2 regions of the Caulobacter sp. GW821-FHT09B11 genome follow, and region 2 is predicted to be linked to the other one. Evidence: predicted binding sites of a transcription regulator. Region 2 holds the regulator's gene; the other holds the start of a gene.

Region 1 (15,335 bases), on a different contig from region 2:
TCGAGGACTGGTGGGGCGCCCTGCTGGGCGAAAGCGATCGCGGCGAGCGCGTCGGCTTCGCCATCCGTCGGCTGTCTGACGGCAAGATCGTCGGCACCTCGAGCTATCTGAACATCCGCCGCCTGCACAAGGGCCTGGAGATCGGCTCGACCTTCCTGCACCCCAGCGCCCGCTCGGGTCCGGTGAACCCGGAATCCAAGCGCCTGCTGCTGGGCCACGCCTTCGACGCCGGCGTCATCCGCGTCGAGTTCAACATCGACGTCCGCAACGCCCGCAGCCAGGCCGCGGTCGAGAAGCTGGGCGCCAGCAAGGAAGGCGTGCTGCGCAGCCACAAGATCACCTGGACCGGCCACGTGCGCGACACGGCCGTGTTCTCGATCACCGATTTCGACTGGCCGGGCGTCAAGCAGCGCCTCGAATTCCGCCTCAGCGAGGACTTCGTCTGAGGCTACGGCGGCGGGTCGTCGCCAGGTAGAGCTTCCGGCGATCGCGACAACCTGCCGCACCTATACCTGGGCGAAACAACAAAAACCGTCGTTATCCTTGATTTGTAAGGATTTCGCCAAGCATTCGCCGTCAGATTGCCGATCATGACGGCCATTGCCTGCCTGCGTATCCTGCTTACCGCCGCGGAGACGGCGGGCGCCAGCGTTCCTCCTGCCCAGGTAGAGGTCGCGGCCGACCTTTATCTCAAGCACCGCTGGAAGGCCCCGCGCCGCTACGGGGTCGTCGCGCCCCTCGCCTTCGTGCTGGCCGACACCAAGGCCGAGCATCTCGATCCCGAGGAGATGCAGGCCCTGGCCATCGAGCTGGAGACCTCGCTGTTCCCCGGCCGCAAGAGCGGCCAGGTCTGTCTCATGACCTTCGAGGGCGACGAGAACGCCGTTCTGCAGTTCGCCAGCCTGTCGCAGGGCGAGCTGGCGGGCCTGATGGCCGGCCGCGGCTATTCCGGCGCTCCGGGCCACGTGCAGGTGATCACCGCCGACGAGATCCGCGCAGTGCCCAGCGCCCCCGCCGCCGCGCCCGAGCCGGCGCCCGTCCCCACGAAAGCCGCCGCCAAGTCGGCCGCCCCGATCCGCCCCATCACGCCCGTCGCCCCGGCCAAGGCCGCCGCGCCGCTGACCACCGGCTGGAGCGCCATCTACCACCTGCCCGGCGAAACCGTGGTCGGCGCGCTGCTGGGCCACAAGGCCGATCTCGCCGCGCCGCGTCCGACCGAGGATTCCGATCTGCTGGCCCGCGACCTCACCGGTCTCAACGACGCCCAGTTCGGCTTTCCGACCGTCAAGAACGGCGACGGCGCGCTGTTCCTGCCGCTCAGCTTCTGGAACCTGACCACCCCAGCCTCGCAGGAGGCCTACAAGCGCCGGCTGTCGCGCTTCCCGCTCGACCTGCAGCCGCGCCTGGGGGCCAGCGTCTACGACACCCCGCGCGAGCCCTCGATGGGCCTGCTGCAGCAGATCCGCGGCTTCCTGCAGGGCTCGTTCGCCTATATCGACCTCTGCATCTCCGACCCGAATTTCCCGGTGAACACCCTGCCGGGCGACATCGCCTCGAGCATCTCGCTGGAGCTGCGCGACGAGTCCGACGGCGAGCGGATCAAGGCCATCGCCCTTTTCGCCTCGCGCCAGTCGATCTATCGCGGCAAGGGCGTGCGCCAGGCGGTGCTGGGCGTGCGCAGCGCCAAGGAGCTGGACGCCTGCCGGGCCGCCGGCCTGCGCTTCGCCGCCGGTCCCGCCGTCAGCGCCCTGCTCGACCGGCCGCCGACCCTGGGCGCGACCCAGGAACTGCCGCTCCGGGCCGCCTGAGGCGCACTCGGAAACCGGCGTTCGCGACGCTGGGTCGCAGCTGACCTATAACGGGTTATAACCTCGTTCGCGCAACCTGCGCGACATGACCGCCATCGCCTGCCTGAAGGTCTTCGTCGGGGACGATCCCGCCGAAACCGAGCGTAACGCCGCCCTCGTGGCCAAGATCGCCGCCGAGCACCTCAAGACCGCCTGGACGGCGCCGCGCCGCCATGGACTGGTGGCCCCGTTCTCGTTCGTGCTGGCCGACCCGCGCGCCACGCGGCTGGACGCCCGCGAGCTCCAGGCCCTGGCCCGCGCCCTCCAGCACCGTCTGTTCGGCGACGACGACGCCGGCGAGATCGTCATGCTGATGTTCGAGGGCGACCAGCACGAGGTCATGCGCTTCGCCGGCCTGCCCGCCCGCCAGCTCACCCTGCTGCTGGCCGGCGAGGAGGACGCCTCCCTGGCCGGCCGCGTCTGCCGCATCACCCCGCGCGAGGTGCGCTCGGTGATGCCGATGGGCGGCCCCGTCACCGGCGTGCCGACCATGGAGGCCCTGGCCCGCCTGTGCCCGCGCCCGCTGCCGGCCCGCGTCGCCTGGCGCGGCGTCTATCACACGGGCCGCCAGCTCTTCGTCGGCAACGTCGCCGTCTGGCGCGAAGGCGGCCATGCCGGCGTCGCCTACGAGACCTATGTCGACGGCCAGCGCACCCTGCACGACCTGGCCATCCTCAAGGGCGCGATCGCCGCGCTCGGTCCCAACACCGGCGTCGCTTACGTGCCGATCGGCTTCTCGTCGGTGCTGAAACCCGGCCTGCGGGGCGAGCTGGAAAGCCGCCTGCGCGCCCTGCCCGGCGACCTGCGCGGACGGCTGGCGGCGGGCGTCTACGGCGTGCCCCGCGCGCCGTCCCTGGCCGCCCTGGGGCAGCTGAAAGCGTTCCTCGATCCCTATTTCAGCCGGCTGGACCTGCGGGTCAGCGATCCGGCCTTCCAGGTCGACGACCTGCCCCCGACCCTGGCCGCCAGCATCACCTTCCAGCCCGAGGGCGAAACCGAGGCCAACCGCCTGGCCGCCATCGCCCGCTTCCTGAAGGACGCCCCGCTCTATCGCCGCCGCCAGGTCTGGCAGGGCGTCAGCGACCTGCGCAGCCCGCGCGAACTGGCCGCCGCTCTGCAAGGCGCGTCCTTCGTCAGCGGCGGCATGGTCACCGAACTCCTGGAGGCGCCGACCACCGTCGCGCCCTACGCCCGCACCCAGCTGCCGCTCTACGGCTGGACCGCCGAGGCGGCCGCCTAGGGTCCGGCGTTTGAGACGAAAACCTCGTCCTTCGACAGGCTCAGGATGAGGTTTTTCTGCTTCCCGGGCCTGTAAAATGGTCCTCATCCTGAGCCTGTCGAAGGACGAGGACCACGCACCGGGCCTGAATGACGATCACCCCTGGAACGTGAACACCACGCTGTCGGCCGAGCGCTGGGCCGGGCCGTGGAACACCGCCTCGATGTTGTTGCCGTCCGGATCCCACAGGAAGGCGGCGTAGTAGCCGGGGTGGTAGGGCCGCTCGCCCGGACCGCCGTTGTCGCGCCCGCCGGCCGCCAGGCCCGCCGCGTGGAAGCGCCGCACGGTCTCCTGGTCGTCCGCCTGGAACGCCAGGTGCACGTGGGTCGCCGGCTCGCCGGCGTCGATCCACAGCTCGTCGGCCGACAGGTGATCCTCGGCGTCGTCATAGGGAACGCCCAGCACCTCCAGCACCGCCCGATAGAAGCGCTTGCTCGCCTCCAGGTCCTGGGCGCGCAGGTGGACATGGTCGATCAGCCGGCCGCGATGGATCTGCATGACGATCTCCTTCGCCCCACAACGCGCGCGGCCGCATCGCGGTTCGTGCGACAGCTGGCCGCAACCGCATAGGCGCCAGTCGGTAACCTACGCGCGCGAAGGTTGCTCTCATGACTGCTGTAGCGTGCTTGAAGATCTTCGTGGGCGACGAACTGCGGTTCGCGGACAACGACGCCATGGCCGCCCTCGTGGCCAAGGTGGCCGGGGCCTATCTGGAAACCACCTGGCTGCATCCGCGCCGTTACGGGCTGGTGGCCCCGTTCACCTTTGTGCTGGCCGACCCGCGCGCCACGCGGCTCGACGCCCGCGAACTGCAGGCCATGGCCCGCGACATGCAGCGCAAGCTGTTCGGCGTCGAGGGCGACGGCGAGGTCAGCCTGCTGCTGGTCGAGGGTGACCAGGCCGAGGTCATGCGCTTCGGCGGCATGTCGCTGGCAGCCGTGCGGGCCCTGATGGTCGATGGCGCCTATCCCGAGGGCCTGGGTCGGGTCTGCAAGGTCACGCCCGACGGCGTGGCCTCCCTGGCCCCGCCCGGCGGACCGGTGGCCGGCGAGCCGCCGATGGAGGCCCTGCCCAAGATCGTCTCGCGCCCCGAACCGACCGGCCCGCTGGGCTTCCGCGGCGTCTATCACCTGCAACGCGAACTGTTCGTCGGCAGCGTCGTCGTGCACGCCCTCGTCGAGCGCCGCGCCTTCGACCACGACATCCACGCCGAGGCCGAGGACGCCGACGCGGCGGCCCTGGCGGCCCTGCCCGGCCTGCTGAAGGCCGACGAGGCCGGGGTGATCTTCGTGCCGATCTGCTTTTCCAGCCTGGTCAAGCCGAGCGGGCGCAACCTGCTGACGGTCGGGCTGTCGGCCCTGCCGGCCCTGCCGGCCTCGGCGCGCGGCCGCCTGGCGGCGGGGATCTACGACACCCCGCGCGTGCCGTCCTTCTCGGCCCTGTCTCAGATCAAGTCGTTCCTGGCGCCCTATGTCTCGCGGCTGGACCTGCGGGTGCGCGATCCGGCCTTCCGGGTCGAGGACCTGCCGCCCGACTTCGCCAGCAGCGTCACCCTCGACCTGCCCGACGCGGCGGAGGGCGAACGGCTGGCGGCCATCGACCGCTTCATGCGCGAAGGCCCGACCTATCGCCGCAAGCGCATCTGGCAGGGCGTCACCGGCGTCTCGCGCCGGCGCGAACTGTTGGCCTGCGTCGACCACGAGGTGCCGTTCGTCACCGGCCCCGAGGTCACCGACCTGCTGCACGCCCCGGCTGTCGTCTCGCCCTTCGCCCGGCCGATGCTGCCGCTGCACGACTGGCACGACGTGCAGTCGCTCGATCCGCAGATGGCTTGAGACCCACTCAGTCGCTTCGCGATAAGGCCCTGCTCCTCCCCCGTTGCACGGGGGAGGAGAAAAAGATCCGCCTCCTCCGGGGAAGGTGGCCCCCGGAGCGCCGGAGGACGTCAGCGCCGCCCGAACAGCTTCTCGATGTCGGACAGCTTCAGCTCCACATAGGTCGGACGGCCGTGGTTGCACTGGCCCGAGTGGGGCGTGGCCTCCATTTCGCGCAGCAGGGCGTTCATCTCGGCGGCGTTGAGGCGGCGGCCGGCGCGGACGCTGCCGTGGCAGGCCATGGTCGAGCAGACCTCTTCCAGCCGCTCCTTCAGGGCCAGGGCCTGGCCGTTCTCGGCCAGGTCGTCGGCGATGTCGCGCACCAGGCCGGCCGCGTCGGTCCTGCCCAGCAGGGCCGGCGTCTCGCGCACCAGCACCGCGCCGGGACCGAAGCCTTCGAGCACCAAGCCGAGCGAAGAGAGCTCCTCGGCGCGCGCCACCACCCGCTCGGCCTCGGCAGGATCCAACTCGACCACCTCGGGCAGCAGCAGCGCCTGGCGGGCGACGCCGCCGGCGTCCATCTCGTGCTTCATGCGCTCGTAGACCAGGCGCTCGTGGGCGGCGTGCTGGTCGACGATGACCACGCCGTCGCGGGTCTGGGCCACGATGTAGGTCTCATGCACCTGGGCCCGGGCCGCGCCCAGCGGAAAGTCGATCGGGTCGAAAGGCTGGGCCGGGGCGTGGTCCTGCGAGGGATAGGCCACCGCCAGCGGGGCGTCGTATCCGCCATAGGCCGCCTCGCGCACGGCTTCAGCCACGCCGCCGCCGGAAAAGCCACCGCCGAGCGTCTGGTACGCCTCCTCCGGCCGCGCCTCGTGACGGGCCGAGACGTCGGACAGGCCCGGCAGGTCCATGGGTCGCTGGGTCGGCGGCGTCCAGCCGCCCTCGCGCCAGGCCGAGAAGCCCGCGGGGGAAGGACCCGGCTGGTAACCCGGATAGACGTTCTGGGCGCGGATGCTGTCCAGCGCCTGGGCGGCCGTGGTGGTCGAGGCGCGGTGGCCGGCCCCGGCCAGCGCGTGGCGCAGGGCCCCGACGATCAGGCCGCGCACCAGGGCCGGATCGCGGAAGCGCACCTCGGCCTTGGCCGGGTGGACGTTGACGTCGACCTCCGAGGTGTCGAGCGTGACGTAGAGCGCCGCGCTGGGATGGCGGTCGCGGGCCAGAAAGTCGGCATAGGCCGCGCGCAGGGCGCCTTGCAGCAACCGGTCGCGCACCGGCCGGCCGTTGACGAACAGGTACTGGTGGGCGGCGTTGCCGCGGTTGTAGGTCGGCAGGCCCGCGAACCCCGACAGCCGCACGCCGTCGCGGGTCTGGTCGATCTCCAGCGCATTGTCCTGGAAGTCGCGGCCCAGCACGGCGGCCAGGCGCGCCAGGCGGCCTTGCGGGCCAGGATGCTCGGGCGGCAGGCGCAGGATGCGGCGGCCGTCGATGTCCAAGCTGAAGCCCACCGACTCGTGGGCCATGGCCTGGCGCTTCAGCTCCTCGGTTATCGCCTGGGCCTCGGCCCGCTCGGACTTCATGAACTTCAGCCGCGCCGGGGTGGCGTAGAACAGGTCGCGCACCTCGATGCGGGTGCCGTTGTCGCCGGCGAAGGCGGCGGGGGCCACGTCGTCCACCCGGCCGCCCTCGACCAGGATCGACCAGGCCTCGCGCTGGCCCTTGGCCCGCGAGCTGATCTGCAGCCGCGCCACCGAGCCGATCGACGGCAGGGCCTCGCCCCGGAAGCCCATGGTGTGGATGCGCAGCAGGTCCCACAGCCCCTCGTCGTCGGGGGCCAGCTTGGAGGTGGCGTGGCGCTCGATGGCGACGGGCAGTTCCTCGGCGCTCATGCCGCAGCCGTCGTCGGCGACCAGGATCCGGGTCAGGCCGCCGCCGTGGGCTTCCACCTCGATGCGGGTGGCGCCGGCGTCGATGGCGTTGTCGACCAGCTCCTTGATGGCGCTCGCGGGCCGCTCGACCACCTCGCCGGCGGCGATGCGGTTGACGGTCTCGGGCGGCAGGCGACGGATCGGCATGGACGGACTTTCGGCGCAGGACGGGCCTGCATTGCGGCGACTTAATTTGACCGCCTCGGTTGAGAACGGTTCAGCTTGCGACGAACCGCCATCCTAGAACGATTCCGAACAAGCCGAGGACGAGAGATAGTGATCCATCGCGTCGCCGCAGCCCCCGCCCTCGCGGCTTTCATCCTGGCCCTCTGCGCCGGTCCCGCCCTAGCGCAACAGGCGGTCGACGCCTCCGGGCCGATCGACCTCCAACGGGTGGATCCCAACGAGAACCTGGTCGAGGAACTGATCGTCAACGCCCGCCTGCCCGGGCCGGCCTGGTGGAAGGTCAGCGACGGCGACACCACCGTCTACGTGCTGGGCGTCCCGGCGATGGTCCCCACCGACACCAAGGCCGACGAGTCGGTGCTGCGCCGCCGCCTCGACGGTGCCAACGTGCTGATCATGGGCCAGGAGGCCGACATCAGCGTCGTGCGCCTGATCGCCCTGGTCATGGGCGGCCGCAAGCTGTTTCTCTCCGAACAGCCGATGCGCCAGACCCTGCCGCCGGACCTGCGCGCGCGTCTTGAAGCGCGGCTGAAGGCGACGAAGCAGCAGCCGAGCTCGATGGACGACACCAAGCCCGCCTTCGCCGGCTTCCTGGTCGCCAACAGCCAGGACGGCAACGTCTCGATCAGCGTCGGCGGCGTCACCGACCGCATCCGCGACATCGCCAGGAGCCGGGACCTGGCCAAGCGTCCCCGCATCCAGAACCTCTCGAACTACAGTCTCGCCGACGCCATCAAGGCCCTGGCGACGGCGCCGCAGCCCCTGCAGCTGCTGTGCCTGGACGCCGGCCTGCGCCAGGCCGAAAGCGGCGAAGGCGGGATCAAGCCCACCGCCCGGCGCTGGGCGGAAGGCCAGGTGCGCGAGGTGGTCGCGGCCGATCGCGGCTTCCAGCGCTGCCTGGACTCCACCCCGTCCATCGCCCGCGAGCTGCGCGAGGGCCGCGACGACGCCGTCAAGGCGATCGAGGCGGCCCTGAAGAAGCCCGGCAAGGCCGTCGCCGTCATCGAGCTGCGCTCGCTGCTGGCCCAGGACGGGGTGCTCGACCAACTGCGGGCCAAGGGCCTGAAGGTCTCGACGCCGGACGAGTGAACGTCGGCCGCCAACGCGAACAGGAAAGTCACATCGTGCTCAGACGTTTCGCGGCCTTGACCGCCCTGGCGGCCCTGTCAGCCGCTCCGCTCGCCTACGCCCAGGACACCGGTCTTCGGCGCGACGCCCGGGCGATCGACGATCCCGAGGCCAACGTGGTCGAGGAGTTGGTGGTCAACGCCAAGCTGCCGGGTCCGGCCTGGTGGAAGGTCAGCGACGGCGACACCACGGTCTATGTGCTGGGCATGGCCGACAGCCTGCCCAAGGGCATGACCTGGGACACCTCGGTGCTGGAACGGCGGCTGGACGGCGCCTTCGCGGTGATCCTGCCCGCCCAGGCCCATGCCGGCCTGACCGACATCCCAGCCCTGCTGAAGCTGCGCAACAAGATGAAGGCGGAGCGTCCGCTCGACCAGGTCGCTCCGCAGCTCGCCCCGCGCCTGGACAAGGCCTGGAGATCGGCCGGGCTGAAGGAGGGCGAGTGGCGCCTGTGGAAACCGCTGGGCGCGGGCGTCTTCCTGGCCATCGGGGCCGGCCGCAAGAGCGGGATGAACAGCCAGGAGCCGGAGAAGACCGTCGATCGCCTGGCCCGCAAGCACAGGGTCAAGGCGCGCCCCGCCGCCAGCCTCAAGGCGATGCCGATGCTCAAGACCCTGGTCCGCGAGCAAACGGAGGCCGGCGGCCTGGCCTGCCTGGAAGGGGTGATCGAAGAGGTCGAGGCCGGCCCCGAACCCGCGCGCCGCGCGGCCCGCGCCTGGGCGGACGGCGACGTGCGCAACGCCTTGCTGAAGCCGCGCGAGGCCGACCGCTGCAACATGGCCATGCCGGGCATCTCCGAGAGCATCCGACGCATGACCGCCGCGCAGGCCGACGCGGTCGCCGAGGCGATGAAGAAGCCCGGCAAGGCGGTCGCCGCCTTTCCCCTGCGCGGCCTGGTCGCCGAGGGCGGCGTGCTGGAGCAGCTGAAGGCCCGGGGCTTCAAGGTGACCACGCCCGACGGCGTGAACTAGTCGCCCCCTTAGCCGCCTCGGCGCCTGAGCCTCGGCGTGATCGTCGTGGTCATCAGCCGGCCCTCGCGGATCAGCACGAAGGGCGTCGCCACGTCGATGCAGGCGTGGTCGAGCACCCGCAGCATGTCGTCGAGACCCGTCAGCGGACGCTCGCCGGCCTTGATCAGCAGGTCGCCGGCCCGCACGCCAGCCTTGGCTGCGGGGCCGCCCGGGTCGGCCTGGGCGACGAACACCGCATAGCCCTGGGTGACGCCGGTCGAGCGGGCCAGCAGCGGCGGCACCGGCGCCTGCTGGGCGACGACGCCGATCGAGGCCCGCCGCACCTGGCCGTGGGCCAGCAGCTCGCCGATCACGAAGCGGGCGGTGTTGGCGGCCACGGCGAAGCACAGCCCCGGATAGCCGACGATGACGGCGGTCGCGACGCCGATCACCTCGCCGTTGGAGGCCACCAGCGGCCCGCCGCTGTTGCCGGGATTGAGGGCGGCGTCGGTCTGGATCAGGTCCTCGATCAGCCGCCCGCGCTCGCCGCGCAGGGACCGGCCCAGGGCCGAGACCACCCCGGTGGTCACCGTCGCCTCGAAGCCTAGCGGCGCGCCGATAGCGATGACCAGCTGGCCGCGCCGCAGGGCCTTGGAATCGCCCAGCCGCACCGGCGGCAGGTCGACCGGCTGGTCGATCTTCAGCAGGGCCAGGTCGGTGTCGGGATCGTCGCCGATGCAGCGCGCCGTCAGGCTGCGGCCGTCGGCGGTGATGACCACGAAGCGACGCGCGCCCTGCACCACGTGGCTGTTGGTCAGCAGCACCCCGCCCCCGGCCACGGCGAAGCCCGAACCCACGCCCTGCAGGTTGGGGTCGTCGAGCATCGGGTGGATGCGCACCACGCTGGGGCCGACCGTCTCGACGGCCCGGACCACGGCGTTCGAATAGGCGTCCAGCAGGTCGCCCTCGTCGACGCGGGCCGGACGCGCCGGCGGCGTCCCCGCGTCGAACACGAACTGGGCCTCGGCCGGATAGGCCAGGATTTCCCGCGCCCGGCTGGGGCGCGGGCGCCTGGCCCTCGCGAACAGTTCGTACTTCCGAGCCTTCATCCCCGCCCCCCGACGGTCGTCGTCGAGGGAAAGGTTAACGATGACGGCGTTCGGCGATCAAGCCTTCTTCACGCCCGGCTCAGCGCGAGCCTTCGGCCAGCACCGCCGGCGAGACGCTGGCGACCGGGATCACGAAACCCTGCGGACGGGGCGGCGGCGGCGGGGCCGCGGACGACGCGACCGCTCCGGCGCCCGCCGCGTCGTTGACGCACTGGGCCGTGTCGATCAGCGCATGCTGGCCCAGGCAGAAGACGTCCTCGTAGTGCGGACCGGCGACGGCCAGGCACTGGTAGAGGTTCAGCTTGGCGATCTTCATGCAGAAGTTGGCCTTCCTCTCGCTGAGCACCGGGGCCAGGCGCGCCACGTCGGCGTCGCCGGCGGCGTCGAGCACGGCCAGGGCCGCAAGGGCCGCTGAGCGCACGGTCACCGGCGTGAACACCGCGCCGCCCTCGGCGAAGCCGCCGCCCGCGCCGGTCGCCGCCTGGATCAGCCGGCCCGCGTCGTCGCGTCCCGGGGTGAACACCGTGGCCGAAAGCTGCTTGACCCGCGCCAGGCGGCCGGCGTTGTCGGCGACCGCGCCCTTGGACCAGGTCTGGCGCTGGATGTCATAGGCCGACTGCTTGACCGACCGGCCGGCGATGGCCAGCGGCGCGCCCCGGCCTTGCAGGGCGACCTGGGCGCGGGCGGCGGCCAGGCCAACGCCCTCGATCTCGACGACGCTCTCGGGCGAGGCCAGCAGGCGCTCGACCAGGGCTTCGCGCGAGGTCTCGCGGGCGGCGCGGCGCACGCCCTCCAGGAAGGCCGGCTCCTGCAGGGCGGCGATGGCGCCGTAGGCGATCATGCCGGCTTCGAACTGCTCGGCCTTGTAGGCCGCGCCGGCCTTCAGGGCGCCGGCGACGCCTTCGCCGTCGGTGAAGGCCGCGGGCGAGATCGCGCCGGCGCCTCGGGTGTAGGTCTCGAAGGCGCTGGCCGCGGCCACCACGTCCTGGGCCAGGCTGACGCCCGGCGCCTCACGCTCCTGGCGCGCCGTCGCCAGCCCTCCCATGGAGAGCCCTCCCACGGCCAGGGCGACCACCGCCGCGCCGGCCACCATCCAATGCTTGTTCCACGCCATGCCCAAAGGCCTCCCGACTTCGAGGGCATTGGGCGGCCGGCGCGGTTGACGAGGTCGTAATCGGCGTGGTGAATCGACCTTTAACCGACATGTATTCGATCAGTTTTCGTGCGCATAATGTCGCACCCGAACGGTCCAGTTTTCAGTAAGTCAGAGACACGACAAATCATAGCGCCCAATGTCAGCGATCCGACATTCCACAAATACGACGCAACACGACCGTCCATTCAACCGACGCAAGAGAAACGCGACGCCGCAAGAAACGGGCGGACGGCGAAGGCTGGCCCGGCCATAATGTCGCCATGCCGACGCTGAGCCCTCGCCTCATTCTCGACCGCGCGCCGAGCCCGATCGGCGAGATGCTGCTGGTCACCGACCAGGACGGCCGGCTGCGGGCGGCCGACTTCCACGACCACGAGGATCGCCTGCACCGCCTGCTGCGGCTGCACTACGGCCAGGCGCCGCTGGCGAGCGGCCCGGCGCCCGCCGCGATCCGCCAGGCGCTGACGGCCTATTTCGGAGGCGAGCTCGCCGCCCTGTCGGCCATCCCCTGGGCGACAGGCGGCACGGCCTTCCAGCAAAGCGTGTGGCGAGCCCTGGGCGAGGTGAAGGCGGGAACGACCCTGACCTATGCCGGCCTCGCCGCCCGCATCGGACGCCCCGCGGCCGTGCGCGCCGTCGGCGCGGCCAACGGCGCCAACCCGCTCAGCATCGTCGTGCCCTGCCATCGCCTGGTCGGCGCGGACGGAACCCTGACCGGCTACGGCGGCGGGATCGAACGCAAGGCCTGGCTGCTGGCGCACGAGGGCGCGCGGCCGGGGCGGTAGCGTCGCCATCCCCCTACTTCCCGTCATTCCCGCCCTTGTGGCGGGAACCCCTCTGTCAGCCGCAGGTGCAGATGGGGCGGATCGCTGGCGATCCGCTTGCATCTCACGTGTCAGCGGAACCAGGGGTTCCCGCCACAAGGGCGGGAATGACGGGAGAAAAGGGGTGCGAGCGGCGTTGGCCCGCCCCCCCGCTAAACCAGCATGCTCCCGCCGATGCGGTGCAGAGGCAGGGCGCCCTGGTTGAAGAACGGCAGGGCCAGGGTGACGCCCATCAGCAGGTCCAGGACGATGCTGCCGTAGTTGAAGCGACCGCCGGCCTTCTGCATCAGCATGGAGACGAAGCGCCCGAAGGCCGCGCCGAACCAGGCCACCGCCAGCACCAGCGCCATGGCCGCGCCGGCGCTGGACTGCCAGCCCAGGAACAACGCCGCCGCGCCGTGCGAGGCGATCAGCAGGCCGCCGAAGGCTCGCCCCTCGGTGACGGCGGCGCTCTCTTCCTCGCTCTTCAGCCCCGCCAGGCCCAGCATCGAATCCGGTCGCGCCAGCACCAGCCCGCCCAGCACGCCTCCGATCACGCAAGCGACCACGGCCAGGATCAGCGACAGGGCGTAGCTCGACATCAGGGACGGTCTCCGGAAAAGGACTCAGGCGGGCGGGACTCAGGCGGGCGCGTGGCAGACGGCTTCGACATTGAACCCGTCCGGGTCCAGAACGAAGCCGCCGTAATAATGTTCGTGGTAATGAGGGCGAAGTCCGGGCGCGCCGTTGTCGGTCCCGCCGGCCTTGATCGCCGCTTCGTAGAAGGCGTCGACCTCCGCGCGGGTTCTGGCCGCGAAGCAGACGTGCAGCTTGCCGCTCGTCCCGCCGCCGCCCGAGATCCAGAACTGCGGACGCTGCGCGCCATAGCCGACCACGTCGATGCCGCCGGTGTGCTCCTTGGGCACGGTGTAGAGCCGCTTGATCCCCAGCGGCGCCAGGGCCTCGTCATAAAAAGCGGCCGAGCGCTCGAAATCGGCGACCCCGAACCCCAGATGATCGAACATCGAAGACCCTCCCGTTTGCGCCCCGTTTTCCAGGGCCGTTTACCGCGATCGTAAAAAGTTCGCCGGCGTCGTCCTTGACTCCCCAAGGGCCGGCGCCTAACTCGTGCCTGGCGTTGGCACTCGATGGGAGCGACTGCTAACAGCGACGCTCCCTCGGCCTAACGAAGCCTTTTACAGAAACCGTTCCGACGGAGAAGACACATGAAATTTCGTCCCCTGGGCGACCGCGTCCTCGTGAAGCGCGTCGAAGAAGAAACCACCACCAAGGGCGGGATCATCATCCCCGACACCGCCAAGGAAAAGCCGCAAGAAGGCGAAGTCGTCGCCGTCGGCCCCGGCGCCCGCAACGACAAGGGCGACCTGGTCGCTCTCGACCTGAAGGCCGGCGACCGCATCCTGTTCGGCAAGTGGTCGGGCACCGAAGTGAAGGTCGACGGCAAGGACCTGCTGATCATGAAGGAAAGCGACGTTCTGGGCGTGGTCGAAGCCTAATCGGCTTCCCTTCCCGACGGCTTCCTTCCTCACGAAATTCCCAAGATTAGAAAGGCGCCCACCATGGCCGCTAAAGACGTTTATTTCGGCTCCGACGCGCGCGACAAGATGCTGCGCGGCGTCAACGTGCTCGCCAACGCCGTGAAGGTGACGCTCGGTCCGAAGGGCCGCAACGTCGTCATCGAAAAGTCGTTCGGCGCCCCGCGCACCACCAAGGACGGCGTCTCGGTCGCCAAGGAAATCGAACTGTCTGACAAGTTCGAGAACCTCGGCGCGCAGATGATCCGCGAAGTGGCTTCGAAGACCAACGACAAGGCCGGCGATGGCACCACCACCGCCACCGTGCTGGCTCAAGCCATCGTCCAGGAAGGCCTCAAGTCGGTCGCCGCCGGCATGAACCCGATGGACCTGAAGCGCGGCATCGACAAGGCCGTCGCCATCGCCGTCGAGGACATCAAGAAGTCCTCCAAGAAGGTCACCACCAACGGCGAAATCGCCCAGGTCGGCACCATCTCGGCCAACGGCGACAAGGAAGTCGGCGAGATGATCGCCAAGGCCATGGACAAGGTCGGCAACGAAGGCGTCATCACCGTCGAAGAAGCCAAGACCGCCGAAACCGAACTCGACGTCGTCGAAGGCATGCAGTTCGACCGCGGCTACCTGTCGCCGTACTTCATCACCAACGCCGACAAGATGGAAGTTCAGCTCGAAGAGCCGCTCATCCTGCTGTTCGAAAAGAAGCTGTCGTCGCTGCAGCCGCTGCTGCCGGTGCTGGAAGCCGTCGTCCAGTCGGGCCGCCCGCTGGTGATCATCGCCGAAGACGTCGAAGGCGAGGCCCTGGCCACGCTGGTCGTCAACAAGCTGCGTGGCGGCCTGCGCGTCGCCGCCGTCAAGGCTCCGGGCTTCGGCGACCGCCGCAAGGCCATGCTGGAAGACATCGCCATCCTGACCGGTGCCCAAGTGGTGTCGGAAGACCTGGGCATCAAGCTCGAGAACGTGTCGCTCGACATGCTCGGCCGCGCCAAGAAGGTCTCGATCACCAAGGACGACACCACCATCGTGGACGGCGTCGGTGAGAAGGACGCGATCGAGGCCCGCATCGCCCAGATCAAGCGCCAGATCGAAGACACCACCTCGGACTACGACAAGGAAAAGCTGCAAGAGCGTCTGGCCAAGCTGGCCGGCGGCGTCGCGGTCATCCGCGTCGGCGGCTCGACCGAAGTCGAAGTGAAGGAAAAGAAGGACCGCGTCGACGACGCCCTCAACGCGACCCGCGCGGCCGCCGATGAAGGCATCGTCCCCGGCGGCGGCACCGCCCTGCTGAAGGCCTCCAAGGCCCTGGCCGGCGTGACCGGCGACAACGACGACCAGACGGCCGGCATCGCCATCGTCCGTCGCGCCCTGCAATCGCCGATCCGCCAGATCGCCGAGAACGCCGGCGTCGAAGGTTCGATCGTGGTCGGCAAGATCCTGGAAAACGACAGCCCCTCGTTCGGCTTCAACGCCCAGACCGAGCAGTATGTCGACCTGGTGACCGACGGCGTCATCGACCCGGCCAAGGTCGTGCGCACCGCCCTGCAGAACGCCGCCTCGGTGGCCGGCCTGCTGATCACCACGG
Region 2 (15,335 bases):
CCGCGAACGACGACCGCTATTGTTGCGGCATGACACATGGAACCGGCGCCGGACACGTCAGCACGCATCCGGAAAATGAAAAGGTCGTTGTCGAGTACGACGAGGTGTTCGACGAGTACTCGGTCGAGACGCCGGGCGGGGCTTCGCGCCAACTGATCTACTTCTGCCCCTGGTGCGGTGAACGTCTACCGCTGTCCAAGCGGGATCAGTGGTTTGATGAGCTTGAGGCGCAGGGTCTCGATCCGCTGAAAGATCCAGTTCCAGAACCGTACAAAACTGCAGCTTGGCGACTGAGGCAGTAGTACCGCTTCTCACCCAATCCGCTCTTCGCGACGTCCGTTTTTCGACGCTCCGGGGCAGACTTTGGGAGGCGCTAATTCAACCGTAGCCGCACCCGCTCCCGCGCCGCCCTCTTTCAGTTCAGCCGCAGCCGCACGCGTTCGCGTGCGGCTCGGGCCGCGATCGTCGCCCCGCCGTCCAGGGTCTGCGCGCGCGACAGGGCTTGCAGCGCCCCGGCCAGGGCGCCCTGGCCTTCGCGGGCGGCGGCGACGTCGAGCCAGGGGTGGTGGTCGGTGGGGTCGAGCAGGGCGCGGCGCAGGGCCGAGCGCTCGGCGCGGGCCCAGTCGCGGGCCTGCTGGGCGCGGGCGAAGATGTTGTTCTGCAGGCGGATCAGCACGGCGCGGTCGGAGATCGGGGCCATCAGCTGGTCCAGGCGCGCGGCGACGTCGGGCATCAGGCCGGTGCGCAGGGCCCGGCGCGACAGCTCCGACGGCAGCACCACCCGGCCCTCGCTGAACGGATCCAGCGCCAGCGGACCCTCGTCGGTCTCGATGCGCAGCAGGAAGTGGCCGGGGAAATCGACGCCGAACACCTCCAGCCCGGCCTGGCGGGCGGCGTGGATGTAGAAGACGCCGAGCGCCACGGGCAGGCCCTTGCGGCGCCCGGCGATGGCGATGACGTCGGCGTTGTCGGGGTGGTCGTAGGTCAGGAGGTCGCCGGTCAGGCGCAGGTCGCCGGACATGGTCTCGGCGATCGCCTCCTCGGGCGACTCGCTTTGCAGCCGGGCCTTCAGGCGCTCGACCGACGAGCGGGCGAGATCGAGGGCCGGCTGCTCGTCGCGGTCGGGATCATCGTGCACGGCGCAGGCCAGGGCCGCCTCGAACAGCGGAAAGCCGTCGTCGTCGTGCTCGCCGGCGCGGGTGAGGATTTCCTCCGCTTCCTCGCGGATCATGCCCAGGCCCTCCCGTCGTCCGGCCAGGCGTCGGGCACGTGGCGAGGCGGGCGGCCGGGCGACAGGGCCATCAGGTCCAGGCGCACGGCCATGCCCTTCAGCCCGGCGCGCGAGGCCGCGGCCAGCGCGCCCGCCCGGCGCAGGCGCATCCGTTGTTCGAAGCTCACCGCTTCCAGCGCCGCCTCCAGGCTCGTCCGGCTCTTGACCTCGACAACGATCAAGACGCGTCCGCGTTGCGCGAGGATGTCGATCTCGCCCGCGCGAGTGGCCAGGCGGAAGCCGAGAATGCGGTAGCCCTTCAGCATCAGCCAGACGGCGGCGATCGCTTCGGCCCGGCGGCCGGAGCGGCGGGCGGCCGCGCCGCGTGCGCTGCGGATCTCGCGGAAGGGACCGGCCGTCATCCGGCCTCCTTCAGGGCCAGGGCCTGACGATAGAGGTCCTTGCGCGACAGGCCCAGCGCCTTGGCCACTTCCGAGGCGGCCTCGCCCAGGGGCAGGCGGCTCATAGCCTCGCGCAGGGCGGCCTCGGCGTCGTCGGCGCTGGCGGCCTTCTCCTCGCCGGGACCCACGAGAATGACGATCTCGCCCTTGGGGGCCTCGAAGCGGGGGTCGACGGCCAGCTCGCCCAGCGGGCCGCGCACGCAGGTCTCGTAGAGCTTGGTCAGTTCACGGCACACCGCGGCCGGACGATCGGCGCCGAACACGGCGGCCATGTCGGCCAGCGCGTCGTCCACCCGCGAGGCGCCCTCGAAGAAGATCAGGGTGGCGCGGACGTTGGCGAATTCCTCGAGGAAGGTCTTGCGCGCACCGCTCTTGGGCGGCGGGAAGCCGGCGAACAGGAAGCGGTCGGTCGGCAGGCCGGCCAGGGTGAGCGCCGCCAGGGCCGCCGAGGCGCCGGGGATCGGGAACACCGGATGGCCGGCCGCGATGGCCTCGCGGGCCAGGCGGTAGCCGGGGTCGGAGACCATCGGCGTGCCGGCGTCCGAGACCAGGGCCACGCGCTCGCCGGCCTCCAGCCGCTCCAGGATGGCCGGGATGGCGCGCTCGGCCACGTGCTCGTCGTGGCGCTCCAGCCTGGTCTTGATGGAATAGGCCGACAGCAGCTTGCCGGTGACGCGGGTGTCCTCGGCCAGCAGCAGGTCGCAGGCGGCCAGCACGTCGAGCGCCCGCAGGGTGATGTCGCGCAGGTTCCCGATCGGCGTGGCCACGAGATAGAGGCCGGGCGCGAGGGGGGCGTCGGACAGGACGGGCGGGGGAAGCAGACGGCTCAAGACGCGAAACTATCCTTGTGTGGGGCGCCGCCCCGGAGAAGGTGTCGCGAACAGTTATCAGGTCGCCAGCATGCCCGTAAGCCGGTCGAGCACGAGCCTGCCCTGACGCGTGGCGCGCAGACGATCAGGGTCATCGACCAGAAGGCCGGACTCGACCAGCGATTTCACCTTGGGCGTGTCCGCGCGCAGGTCGAGGGCGGCCATCTCGGCAAAGGCCACGCCGTCGTCGATGCGCAGGCCCAGCAGCAGGCGTTCCTCGGCGGCCTCGACGGCGGAAAGGTCCTCGCGCTCGAAGCCGGTCCCGTCGCGGGTCACGGCGGCGATGTAGTCGGCGATCTTCGCGCGGGCGGTGGTGGCGACCTTGCCGCTCTCCAGCGTGAGGCGTCCGTGGGCGCCGGGGCCGACGCCGACATAGTCGACGCCCCGCCAGTAGACGAGGTTGTGGCGCGAGCGGGCGGCCGCGCCCCGGGCGTGGTTCGACACCTCGTAGGCGTCGAAGCCGGCGGCCTCCAGCACCTCCTGCGTGGTCTCGAACAGCTGGGCGGCCAGGTCCTCGTCGGGCGGGACGATCCTGCCGCGTCCCACCGCGCGGTCGAAGGCGGTGCCGGCCTCGATGGTCAGCTGGTAGGGCGAGACGTGCTCGGGGCCGTAGGCCAGCATCTCTCCCAGCTCCTCGCGCCAGGCGGCGTCGGTCTGGCCGGGACGGGCGTAGATCAGATCAACCGACAGGCGCGGGAAGAGGCGCGCGGCCGTGGCGATGGCGCGCCTGGCCGAGCCGGCGTCGTGGTTGCGGCCCAAGAGCTTCAGCGAGGCGTCGTCCAGCGCCTGGACGCCCAGCGACAGCCGCGCGACGCCCGCCTCCGCCAGCGCCTCGAAGCGACCGGCCTCGGCGTCGGTGGGATTGGCCTCGAGGCTGATCTCCAGGTCGTCGGTGGGCGACCACAGCGTCTTGGCGGTCTCGATGACGCGGGCGACGGCGGCCGGGTCCATCAGCGAGGGCGTGCCGCCGCCGAAGAAGATCGACAGCAGGCGGCGGTCGCCCGTCAGGGCGCGCTGGGCGGTCATGTCGGCGACGATCGCGTCGGCCAGAGCCGCCTGCTCGTCGGTCCGCCCCCGGTCGCGCACGACGTTGAAGTCGCAATAGGGGCAGATGCGGGCGCAGTAGGGCCAGTGGACGTAGAGGCCTAGGGGAGGGAGGGCGGGCGTCATGCGGCCATCACCGAGGGGGCGAAATCCTCGTCCTTCGACAGGCTCAGGATGAGGATTTCTACTGCGGCCTCAGCACTAGCCCTCATCCTGAGCTTGTCGAAGGACGAGGGCGGGCCCGCGGCCTGTGCGACCTCACTCAAACAGCGCCGCCTTCAGCTTTTCGAAGGCCACGGCGCGGTGGCTCATGGCGTCCTTCTGGGCCGGCTCCATCTCGCCGAAGGTCTGGTCGTAGCCCGTCGGGATGAAGATCGGGTCGTAGCCGAAGCCCTTGTCGCCGCGCGGCGGGAACACCAGCGTCCCGTGCACCTCGCCCTGCACCACGACGGCCGGGCCGCCGTTGGGCCAGGCCACGGCCAGCGCGCAGGTGAACCAGGCGGCGAGGTCTTCCGAGCCGGTGGCCTCGATGCGCTCGGCCACCTTGTCCATGGCCTGGGCGAAGTCCTTGGTCGGGCCGGCCCAGCGGGCCGAATAGATGCCGGGCGCGCCGTCCAGGGCGGCGACCGACAGGCCCGAGTCGTCGGCCAGGCTGACCTCGCCCGACAGGTCGGCGGCGTGGCGGGCCTTGAGCAGGGCGTTGCCGACGAAGGTGCTCTCGGTCTCGTCCGGCTCGGGCAGGCCCAGGGCGCCGGCGGCCAGCACCTCGAAACGGCCGTCGAGCAGGGCGGCCAGTTCCTTGGCCTTGCCCGGATTGTGGGTGGCGGCGACGATCTTCTGGCCGTTGATCAGTTTCAGGGTCATCGCGCGGCTCCTCGACAAAAGACGGCCCGTTAGACCCCCGGCGGCCGGTCGCCGCAAGGCCCGATCATTGCGAAAGTTTAATATCGTTTATCGATAAGCGGCATTGTTCGCTGGCCGCCGATCGGCGATCCTGGCGTCATCGGAGAAAGGCTTCTCCGTCCCCCGCCTGGAACCGCCCTGATGACCTTGCCCCGCCTGTTCAGCCTGCTGGAAACCTCGGCCTTCCGCCTGGCGACCGTGGCGCTGATCGCGGGCCTGCCGATCTCGGCCGTGACGTTCCTCGCCCACTCGCTCTAGACTTCAATCCGGCGACCGCCGCGAGCGAGTCGCTAAAAAGGTTTTGGCGGGGACAAAGCCCATGCGCGCCTTGGGGCCGGGCTCGGTATCGAGCTTCCTGAAGATCATTCTCGACGTCAGCTACTACGTGCTGTGGATCTGGGTCAGCCTGCTGGCCCTGGTGACCATCCTGGTGCTGCTGCTGAGCTTCAACACCGACCTGCTGGCCTCGATCCTGCCCAGCGAGCTGGCCGAGCCCCTGGCCAAGAACGGTCCGGGATCGGCCGCGGCCCTGGGCGGCTGGGCGCTGATGTCGGGCGGCTGGATGGCCATCGTCGAGCGGCTGCGCAAGATCTTCGCCACCATGACCCTGGGCGACCCGTTCCATCCCGAGAACGTGCGCCGCCTGCGGGTGGTGGGCGGGATTCTCGCGGCCCTGGAGATCGGGCGCTACGTGTTCGCCGCCCTGACCCGGGTGCTGATCGACGGCGAGAAGCTGGTCGACGGCTCCTTCACCCTGAACGCCTGGTTCTCGGTACTGGTGGTGTTCGTCCTGGCCGAGGTTTTCCGCGAAGGCGCCCGCCTTCGTCGCGAAGCCGAACTGACCATCTGACCGCGGAGTTCTGCGTCCCCATGTCCATCCGCGTCAATCTCGACCGCGTGCTGCTGGAACGCCGCATGTCGCTGACCGAGCTGTCCGACCGTGTCGGGGTGACCATCGCCAACCTGTCGATCCTGAAGACCGGCAAGGCGCGGGCCATCCGCTTCTCGACCCTCGACGCCCTGTGCCGCGAGCTGAACTGCCAGCCGGGCGACCTGATGACCTTCGAGCACGGCCCGGGCGAGGGCCACGACGAGGACTGAGGCGCCCTTGCGGCGAGGGCGCCCGCGCCACACCTGCGGTCCATGCAAATCGTCTGTCCATCCTGCGGAGCGGCCAACCGCCTGCCGCAAGAGCGTGATCCCGCCGCCGGCAAGTGCGGTCGCTGCAAGAGCGCCCTGTTCACCGCAAGTCCGATCGAGGTCGACGCCGCCGGCCTCGACCGCCATCGCCGCCTGACGCAAGGCGCGGCCGTGCTGCTCGACGTCTGGGCCCCGTGGTGCGGCCCGTGCCGGGCCATGGCGCCCAACTACGCCGCCGCGGCGGGCAAGCTCGAACCGCGCGTGCGCCTGCTGAAGCTGAACTCCGAGGCCCATCCCGCGCCGGCCTCGGCTCTCGGCGTCAGCGGCATCCCGGCCCTGATCCTGTTCCGCGACAACGCGGTGGTCGCCCGCCAGGCCGGCCTGATGAGCGCGTCGCAGATCGTGGACTGGACGACCCGGGCGCTGGGTTAGAAAGCGCCCATCGAGAAGGAAATTCCCAACATGATCGAACGTATCGGCAAGGCGGCGCGGTGGAGCGACGCGGTGGTCTTCAACGGCGTGGTGTTCCTGTCGGGCCACGTCGCCGAGGAGACCGTGGGCGGCTCGGTGCTGGAGCAGACGCGCGAGGTGCTGGCCCAGATCGACGACACCCTGGCGCAGGCCGGATCCAGCAAGGCCCGCCTGCTCAGCGCGACCATCCACCTGGCCGACATCGGCCAGATCGACGCGATGAACGCGGCCTGGGACGCCTGGGTCGATCCGGAAAACCCGCCGGCCCGCACGACGGTCGAAGCGCGGCTGGCCAGCCCGGACTATGCGGTGGAGATCACGGTGGTGGCGGCGCGGTAGGGAGCTACCGACGCTTACTCGGTTACCCCTCTCTCTTTGAGAGAGGGAGGGGCCCACGCCGCAAGGCGTGGGAGGGTGAGAGGTAACAAACTCACCGAATGAAGCGCGGCGTTTCCAGCTTCGACGTCGGACGATTGGTCGCCATCTCGGATTTGCCTGCCAACGGTGAAACCCCTCACCCTCCCACCGCTTCGCGGCGGGCCCCTCCCTCTCCCTATGGAAGAGGGGGCAAGAGCGCTTCCCCTTACTTCCCGATCGCCGCGCGCTGGAATTCGAACAGTTCGCCGATGCCCTTTTCGGCCAGGCCGAACAGGGTGTCGAACTCGCCGCGGGTGAAGCCGCGCTTTTCGCCGGTGGCCTGGATCTCGACGATCTCGCCGCCGCCGGTCAGCACGAAGTTGCCGTCGGCCTCGGCGTTGCTGTCTTCCTCGTAGTCGAGGTCGAGCACCGGGGTGTCCTTGAACACGCCGCAGGAGATGGCGGCGACCTGGCCCAGGATCGGGTCGGCCTTCAGCACGCCCTCTTCCAGCAGGTAGTTGGTGGCCAGGCGCAGGGCGACCCAGGCGCCGGTGATGGCGGCGGTGCGGGTGCCGCCGTCGGCCTGGATGACGTCGCAGTCGAGGCTGATCTGGCGCTCGCCCAGGGCCTTGAGGTCCACGACGGCGCGCAGGGAGCGGCCGATCAGGCGCTGGATCTCCTGGGTGCGGCCGGTCTGCTTGCCGGCGGCGGCCTCGCGGCGGCCGCGGGTGTGGGTGGCGCGAGGCAGCATGCCGTACTCGGCGGTCACCCAGCCGGCGCCCTTGTTGCGCATCCAGCCGGGGACGTTCTCCTCGACCGTGGCGGTGACCATCACCTTGGTGTGGCCAAAACCGATCAGGCACGAGCCCTCGGCGTAACGGTTGACGCCGGTTTCCAGCGTGACGGCGCGCAGTTGGTCGGGGGCGCGTTCGGACGGACGCATGGGAAACTCCGGTCTGGTTGGCGGGGGCTAGTCGTGGTTGAAGGCGCCGCTTATCCTCCCCCCGGCGGGAACCTCCAAGTCCCCGCTCGATTTTTTCGCCCCTCAACCCTATCTCCAAGGGCCATGACACAGCTTTTTCCGGGACCGATCGCTCGGACGCCCGGCCTGACCGAGCTGGACGCCCGCGCCCGCGACATCTTTCGCCGGGTCGTAGAGGCCTATCTGGAGACCGGCGAGCCGGTGGGCTCGCGCACGCTGTCGCGCGGCGGCATCCAGCTGTCGCCGGCCTCGATCCGCAACACCATGCAGGACCTGGCGCAGCTCGGTTTGCTCGACAGCCCGCACACCAGCGCCGGGCGGATGCCGACGCACGCGGGCCTTAGGATGTTCGTCGACGGCTTTCTGGAGGTCGGCGACGTCGGCGAGGACGAGCGGCGCGAGATCGAAAGCCGCCTCTACGCCAAGGGCCGCACCTTCGAGGAGGCGCTGAACGAGGCTTCGGCCATCCTGTCGGGCCTGGCCGGCGGGGCGGGCATCGTCGTCACCCCGGTCCGCGAGGGCGGGGTCAAGCACGTGGAGTTCGTCTCGCTGGGCGGCGGCCAGACCCTGGCGGTGATGGTGTTCGAGGACGGCACGGTCGAGAACCGGCTGATGCGCGGCGGGGCGGGGCTGACGCCTTCGGCCTTCCAGGAGGCGTCGAACTTCCTCAACGCCCGTCTGCGCGGCCGCACCCTGACCGAGGCCAAGGACGAGATCCGCGCCGAGCTGGAGACGGCCCGCCGCCAGCTGGACGAGACCGCCGCGCGCCTGGTGGAGGACGGCCTGGCCGCCTGGGGCGGCGGGGAGGGGGCCGAGCGGGCCCTGATCGTCCGAGGCCGCGCCAACCTGCTGGCCGAGGGCGGCGCCCGCGAGGACCTGGAGCGCGTGCGCCAGCTGTTCGACGACCTGGAGCAGAAGGGCCAACTGATCGGCCTGCTCGACGACGTGCGCGACGCCGAGGGCGTGCGCATCTTCATCGGAGCCGAGACGCGACTCTTTTCGCTTTCGGGTTCCTCCGTGATCGCGGCGCCCTATATGACGGGGCGACAGAAGGTGCTGGGCGCGATCGGCGTGATCGGCCCCACGCGTTTGAACTATGCCCGGGTGATCCCGTTGGTGGACTATACCGCCCGCGTGCTCGGCCGGATGATCGATGGATGAGGACTGTTTGGATATGACCGACGAGCAAACGCCGGCCGAAGATGTCGCTTTCGAAGCCGAAGACCTGACCCAGGAAATCGAGGCCCTGAAGGCCGAGATCGCGGCCATGAAGGACCAGGCGCTGCGCTATGCGGCCGAGGCCGAGAACGTCAAGCGCCGCGCCGAGCGCGAGATGAACGACGCCCGCGCCTACGCCATCCAGAAGTTCGCCCGCGACCTGCTGGGCGCGGCCGACAACCTGTCGCGCGCCACCGCCGCCAGCCCGCGCGATTCGCAGGACGCGGCGGTGAAGAACTACATCGTCGGCGTCGAGATGACCGAGAAGGAGCTGCAGGCGGCCTTCGAGCGCAACGGCCTCAAGAAGGTCGACCCGACCAAGGGCGAGAAGTTCGATCCCCACCTGCATCAGGCGGTGATGGAGCAGCCTTCGGACGAGGTCGCCGCCGGCGGCGTCGTCGCCGTGCTGCAGGTCGGCTACGAACTGCTGGGCCGCCTCGTGCGCCCGGCCATGGTGGCCGTGGCCGCCAAGGGCTCGACCGGCCCGGCCCCGGCCGAACCGGCCGCCGCCGCGGCTAACCCCTATGCGGCTTCCGGCGAAGAGTCGGGCGGGTCGTTCGACACCAAGGCTTGATTATCCTGATCCTTCTCCCCTTGCGGGAGAAGGTGTCGGCGTAGCCGACGGATGAGGGGTCTCTCAGAAATCAAACGCCGCGACAGCTGCACAGCCGTCGCGGCGTTTTGCGTGAGTGCGACCCCTCACCCGACCTCCTTCGGAGGCCACCCTCTCCCGCAAGGGGAGAGGGAAAACCCTATGCCGCCGCCTTCTCCTTGCCCGCCCGGCTCCACAGCCGTTCGTGGATGTTGAAGGCCACGGTCTGGACCATCGGTTCGACGATCCCCACGGCCAGGGCCACGCGCCAGTCGCGGGTCAGGGCGTAGGCGACGGCGATGGCCACCGTCAGGTGCATGGTGGCGTAGGTGGCGGTCTTGAGGGCGAGGCGCATGGATGCGAGCTCTTATTGCGATTGATTATCAATATAAGGTATTGACGACGCCGTTCAAGAGCGGGTTTTCAACCATCCGCCCCCGTGATCCACAGCCCTGGCTTGCGCCAAAGGCCTTGCAGGCCCTTCCCAGTGGCCGCGTTTGCGCTAATGTCCGTGGTCCATTGACGGCGGGGCCGGGCGCTCGGGGGATTCTCTCGACGTTCATGCGCCCGCGTCCAGCCTGGACCGAGAAATGAAGCTTACCATCGAGCGGGCGGCGCTGCTGAAGGCGCTGGGTCACGTGCAGAGCGTCGTAGAGCGCCGCAACACCATCCCGATCCTGTCCAACATCCTGCTGTCGGCGGATGGCGACACGCTTTCCTTCTCGGCCACCGATCTCGACATGGAGATCATCGACGAGGGCCTGGCCCAGATCGACGTGCCCGGCCAGATCACCGCCCCGGCCCACACCCTGTACGAGATCGTCCGCAAGCTGCCCGACGGCTCGGACGTCTCGCTGAGCTTCAACGGCGACGACCCGCGCCTGGTCATCCAGACCGGCCGCTCGCGCTTCAACCTGCCGGTGCTGCCGGCCGGCGACTTCCCGGTGATGAGCAACGAGGGCCTGTCGGGCCGCATCGCCGTCGACGTCAACGAGCTGATGCGCCTGATCGACAAGACGCGCTTCGCGATCTCGACCGAAGAGACCCGCTACTATCTGAACGGCCTCTACCTGCACACGGTCAACGAGGGCGGCGAGACCAAGCTGCGCGCCGTGGCCACCGACGGCCACCGCCTGGCCCTGGCCGAGATGCCGGCTCCCGAGGGCTCGGCCGGCCTGCCCGGCGTGATCGTGCCGCGCAAGACCATCGCCGAGGCCCGCCGCCTGCTGGAAGACGCCGGCGAGTCGATCGACCTGCAGGTCTCGCCCCAGAAGGTCCGCTTCGAGTTCGGCCGCGCCGCCCTGACCTCCAAGGTCATCGACGGCTCGTTCCCCGACTACATGCGCGTGATCCCCAAGGACAACGCCAAGATCCTGACCCTGGACAACGACCTCTTCGCCAAGGCCGTCGACCGGGTGGCCACCATCTCGGCCGAGAAGAGTCGCTCGGTGAAGTTGGCCATCGAGCCGGGCCGCATCACCCTGACCGTCCGCAACATGGAAGCAGGCCAGGCCGTGGAAGAGGTCGAGGTCGATTACGACGGCGAGCCCTTCGAGATCGGCTTCAACGCCCGCTACCTGCTCGACGTCTGCGGCCAGATCGCCGGCCCGCAGGCCGAGTTCCGCTTCGCCGACCCGGCCTCGCCGACCCTGGTGGTCGACCCGGTCGATCCGGGCGTGAAGTACGTGCTGATGCCGCTGCGGGTCTGATCGCGCGGTTCTGAACTGGAACGGGCGCCCCAAGGGGCGCCCGTTTTGCTTTGAGGGATGTCCATCGTGATGAAATCCATGCTCGGCGCCTCGATCGCCGTCCTGATGCTGACCAGCGGGCCGGTGCTGGCCCAAGCCCAATCGGGGACCCAGCCCGTCGAGCGCCGCGAGATCGGCAATCAGATCCTCGAGAACGTGCCGGTCGCCGATCCTTCGATTCGCGAGGGCCTGGCGCGCTACCAGAACGCCCGCGGCGCGGCCTTCCAGGACTGGGCGGCCGATGGCGGTATGCTGATCGTCACGCGGTTCGGCAACACCAACCAAATCCACAAGGTCGCCGGCCCTGGCGCCGACCGCAGCCAGCTGACCTTCCACGACGAGCCGGTCAGCGGCGTCCATACCTTGCCGACGGGTGAAGTCCTGTTCTCCAAGGACACCGGCGGCGACGAGTGGTTCCAGCTGTTCGTCCGCGACGCCTCGGGTAAGGAAACTCAGCTGACCGAGCCCGGCACGCGCAACCAGTCGCCGGCCTGGTCGGGCGACGGCAAGGTGCTGGTCTGGAGCCGGGCGACCAAGGGCTCGGCCAATTACGACATCGTGCTGCGTGATCCCTCCGCCCCAGGCGGCCGCCGGGTGATCTTCCAGGGCGAGGGCCAGGTCTCGCCGCTCGACGTCTCGCCCGACGGCAGGACCGTGCTGCTGGGCCGCTATTTCTCGATCGGTCAGTCCAAGCGCTGGCTGCTCGACGTCGCCACCGGCAAGATCACCGAACTGAACCCGACCAAAGGCAAGGTTTCCTACGACGGCGGCGTCTTCACCCCCGGCGGCAAGTCGGTGCTGATGCTGTCGGACGAGGGTTCGGACTTCATGCGCCTGGTGGAGTTCGACCTGGCCACCGGCAAGAAGGCCCTGGTCTCGGGCGAGCGGCCCTGGGACGTCGAGGACTTCAAGCTGTCGGGCGACGGCCGGGTGCTGGCCTATGTGGTCAACGAGGACGGCTATTCGAAGCTGGTGGTGCAGGACTTCCGCACCCGCCGGGCCCTGCCGCAGCCGGAGCTTCCGGGCGGCGTCGTCTCGAACCTGGCCTTCTTAGCCGACGGCTCCAAGATCGGCTTCTCCCTGGCCACGCCCACCACCTCCAGCGACGCCTGGAGCCTGGACGTAGCGAGCGGTCAGGTGACGCGCTGGACGGCCTCGGAGCTGGGCGGCCTCGACCCCGCGGCCCTGGTCGCGCCCGAACTGGTGCGCTTCCCCTCGTTCGACAAGCGCTCGATCCCGGCCTTCGTCTACAAGCCCAAGCTGGCGGCGGGGAAGAAGGCCCCGGTGATCATCGACATCCACGGCGGTCCGGAAGGCCAGTCGCGGCCGGTGTTCAACGCCTTCCACCAGCACACGGTGGCGGAACTGGGCGCGGCGGTGATCGTCACCAATGTTCGCGGCTCGTCGGGCTACGGCAAGACCTATCTCGACCTCGACAACGCCGAGAAACGCGAGGACTCGGTCAAGGACATCGGCGCGCTGCTCGACTGGATCAAGACCCAGCCCGACCTGGATCCCAGCCGGGTCGTGGTCTACGGCCAGTCCTACGGCGGCTACATGTCGCTGGCGGTGATGACCCACTATTCCGACCGCCTGGCCGGCGGGGTCGAGCGCTATGGCATCAGCAACTTCGTCTCGTTTCTGAAGAACACCGAAGCCTATCGCCGGGACCTGCGCCGCGTCGAATACGGCGACGAGCGCGACCCCAAGATGCTGAAGGCCTTCGAGACCATCTCGCCGCTCAACAACGTCGGCAGGATCACCAAGCCGATGCTGGTCATGCAGGGCTGGAACGATCCGCGGGTGCCCAAGTCTGAGTCCGACCAGGTGGTCGAGAAGCTGCGCGAGAAGGGCGTTCCGACCTGGTACGTGCAGTTCAAGGACGAGGGCCACGGCTTCCTCAAGAAGGTCAACAACGACCGCCGCCGCGAGGTCGAGACCCAGTTCCTGGAGAAGGTGCTGGGGACCGGCGCGGGTCAGTGAGCCGGGGAGGTCCGGCGGGCCTGCTGCGAGAGGAGCGCTTCGACGACCTCTTCGACCGCATGCTGACCCTGTGGGAGGCGATCGACTTTTCCGGCTGCGCGACCTGGTTCGAGCGGTCGGAGGCGGTCGCGGCGGCCTTTTCGTCGCTGGAGGCGGCGGTGGACCTGGCGGTGATGAACTCGGCCGTGCACCGGGCGATCGCGGTCGATGCGCCGTTCGAGGCTCCGGTGCGCGACCTGGTCGATCGCGACGCTGCTCGGACGATCTTCGAGGTCGAGATGCGTCGCGTGCTGCTGGGGGCTGCGGGGGTGTGGCGGCTGGCCGAGGTGGAGGTCGCGCGGGGGTATTTCGGGTAGGGGGAACGGCTGCAACGGGCTCCCCAATTCTTCGTCATCCCGGCCGCAGCGAAGCGGAGAGCCGGGACCCAGGGGCCGGCGCAATGCGGTCGCCCCTGGGTCCCGGGTCTGCGGCCCGCTATGCGGCCCTCCGCCCGGGATGACGATATTGAATGTGCTGTGAAATCCGGTGGTGGAGTAGGGATTACCGCGCCCCTTGACGCCCGCCGCCGCCTCGCGCCACCGTCCGTTTCATAAGAAAACGGGAGAAGGCCGCCATGGCGAAGATCAGCTACATGACCGTCGGTTCGAACCGGCTGGAGGAGGCCAAGGCCTTCTACGACGCCCTGCTGGGCTCGATCGGCATGCGGCCCCTGTTCGAGCACCCGTCGGGCGGGCGGCTCTATCGCGGCAAGGGCGTGGGGATGTTCGGGGTGCTGGGTCCGTACGACGGCAATCCGGCCTGCATCGGCAACGGCATGATGGGCGGCTTCGACTTCGACACCCGCGAGGAGGTCGACGCCTTCCACGCCAAGGCCATCGAGCTGGGCGGCGCCTGCGAAGGCGCGCCGGGCGAGCGCATGCCCAAGGCCTATTTCGCTTATTTCCGGGATTTGGACGGCAACAAGCTGTGCGCCTACCGGCTGGGGGAGTAGGCCCCTAGAAACTCCCGTCATTCCCGCCCTTGTGGCGGGAACCCCTGTTTCCGTTCGCAAGTGAGGGGCAAGCGGCGTGCTGAGCACGCCGCCCCATCCGCACCTGCGGCTGACAGAGGGGTTCCCGCCACAAGGGCGGGAATGACGGGAAGAAATGGGGGCTGGCTCCCAGCGTGACGTCGCCCGCGACCTGCCTTAAGAGACGCCCATGGCGTCCGCCACCATCGCCCGCCTGCGGCTCACCGACTTCCGATCCTACGAGCGCGCCGATCTCTCGACCGGCGGGCGCAGCGTCTACCTGTTCGGCCCCAACGGCGCGGGCAAGACCAACCTGCTGGAAGCCGTCAGCCTGCTGTCGCCGGGCAAGGGCCTGCGCGGGTCGAGCCTGGCCGAGGTCGGGCGCCGGCAGCCGGGCGAGGCCGTGGGCCGGGCCTGGGCCGTCGCGGCCGAGATCGAAGAGGCCGATGGCGAGATCCTGAAGCTCGGCACCGGTACGGAAGCTGCCGGCGCCTCGCGCCGCATCGTCCGCATCGAGGGCGAGACCGTGCCGCCGGGCCGCCTGGCCGACCACGTGCGGCCGATGTGGCTGACCCCCGCCCAGGACCGCCTGTTCCTCGAGGCGGCTTCGGACCGCCGCAAGTTCTTCGACCGGCTGGTGTTCGCCGCCGAACCGGCCCACGCCAGCCACGCCAACGCCTACGACAAGGCCCAGCGCGAGCGCATGCGCCTGCTGACCGACGCCGCCGACGGCGGGGCGGGCGCCGATCCGGCCTGGCTGACGGTGCTGGAGGCGCGGCTGGCGCAGGCCGGCGCGCTGATGGTCCAGGCCCGGGCGCGGACCCTCACCGCGCTGCAGGCCGAGATCGACAGCCGCGGCGACCGACCCTTCCCGCAGGCCCGCCTGGCCCTCACCGGGGCCTGGGAGCAGATGGCCCTGGACGGCGCCGACGCGGCCGAGATCGAGGCCCAGCTGGTCCAGGCCCTGGCCGCCGCGCGGCCTCGCGACGGGGCCGCGGGAAGGGCGCTGACCGGCCCGCACCGGGGCGATCTGGCGGTGTTCCACGTCGACAAGGACCGTCCGGCCTCGGAATGCTCCACCGGCGAGCAAAAAGCGCTGATTTTGAACCTGGTTTTGGCCCAGGCGGCGAGACTTTCGCGTGCGGAATCCGCGCCGAATCCTATAGTGTTGCTCGACGAAGTCGCCGCGCATCTCGACCTCACCCGGCGAGCCGCTCTGGCCGACGAACTCACGGCGCTCAAGCTCCAGGCCTTCCTCACCGGCACGGACGAGTCGCTGTTCGACCATCTCAAGGGTCGGGCTCTGGGCGTTCGCGTCAGCGAGGCCGGTCTGACCCCCATTGAGTCT

What was found. The regulator HrcA, encoded in region 2, represses chaperone genes, less so after heat shock. The targets are predictions, from matches to a motif close to GTTAGCANTCNNNNNNNNNGANTGCTAAC.
Region 1: a site for HrcA is predicted at 13,338-13,366, ahead of groES (co-chaperone GroES). Genes of this name have one in related genera too.

Annotation. Positions count from the first base shown of each region.
Region 1 covers NZ_JBWKPK010000008.1:36,663-51,997, reverse strand. The annotation lists gene AC07N1_RS07800 (GNAT family N-acetyltransferase) at 1-446, shown strand, start outside; gene AC07N1_RS07795 (hypothetical protein) at 591-1,808, shown strand; gene AC07N1_RS07790 (hypothetical protein) at 1,894-3,087, shown strand; gene AC07N1_RS07785 (VOC family protein) at 3,223-3,624, opposite strand; gene AC07N1_RS07780 (hypothetical protein) at 3,753-4,961, shown strand; gene mutL (DNA mismatch repair endonuclease MutL) at 5,072-7,015, opposite strand; gene AC07N1_RS07770 (TraB/GumN family protein) at 7,145-8,143, shown strand; gene AC07N1_RS07765 (TraB/GumN family protein) at 8,179-9,153, shown strand; gene AC07N1_RS07760 (S1C family serine protease) at 9,162-10,241, opposite strand; gene AC07N1_RS07755 (hypothetical protein) at 10,321-11,355, opposite strand; gene AC07N1_RS07750 (methylated-DNA--[protein]-cysteine S-methyltransferase) at 11,658-12,182, shown strand; partial or broken gene AC07N1_RS07745 (hypothetical protein) at 12,143-12,337, shown strand; gene AC07N1_RS07740 (DUF4345 family protein) at 12,374-12,802, opposite strand; gene AC07N1_RS07735 (VOC family protein) at 12,842-13,225, opposite strand; gene groES (co-chaperone GroES) at 13,427-13,717, shown strand; gene groL (chaperonin GroEL) at 13,781-15,335, shown strand, end outside.
Region 2 covers NZ_JBWKPK010000016.1:97,872-113,206, forward strand. The annotation lists gene AC07N1_RS13770 (DUF6980 family protein) at 1-302, shown strand, start outside; gene AC07N1_RS13775 (SirB1 family protein) at 416-1,231, opposite strand; gene AC07N1_RS13780 (YraN family protein) at 1,228-1,632, opposite strand; gene rsmI (16S rRNA (cytidine(1402)-2'-O)-methyltransferase) at 1,629-2,501, opposite strand; gene hemW (radical SAM family heme chaperone HemW) at 2,559-3,710, opposite strand; partial or broken gene AC07N1_RS13795 (hypothetical protein) at 3,734-3,823, shown strand; gene rdgB (RdgB/HAM1 family non-canonical purine NTP pyrophosphatase) at 3,843-4,448, opposite strand; gene AC07N1_RS13805 (DUF2975 domain-containing protein) at 4,807-5,337, shown strand; gene AC07N1_RS13810 (helix-turn-helix domain-containing protein) at 5,358-5,588, shown strand; gene AC07N1_RS13815 (thioredoxin domain-containing protein) at 5,631-6,059, shown strand; gene AC07N1_RS13820 (RidA family protein) at 6,090-6,437, shown strand; gene rph (ribonuclease PH) at 6,682-7,398, opposite strand; gene hrcA (heat-inducible transcriptional repressor HrcA) at 7,522-8,598, shown strand; gene grpE (nucleotide exchange factor GrpE) at 8,612-9,229, shown strand; partial or broken gene AC07N1_RS13840 (DUF2061 domain-containing protein) at 9,432-9,602, opposite strand; gene dnaN (DNA polymerase III subunit beta) at 9,838-10,956, shown strand; gene AC07N1_RS13850 (S9 family peptidase) at 11,026-12,978, shown strand; gene AC07N1_RS13855 (hypothetical protein) at 12,975-13,334, shown strand; partial or broken gene AC07N1_RS13860 (hypothetical protein) at 13,370-13,477, shown strand; gene AC07N1_RS13865 (VOC family protein) at 13,592-13,969, shown strand; gene recF (DNA replication/repair protein RecF) at 14,178-15,335, shown strand, end outside.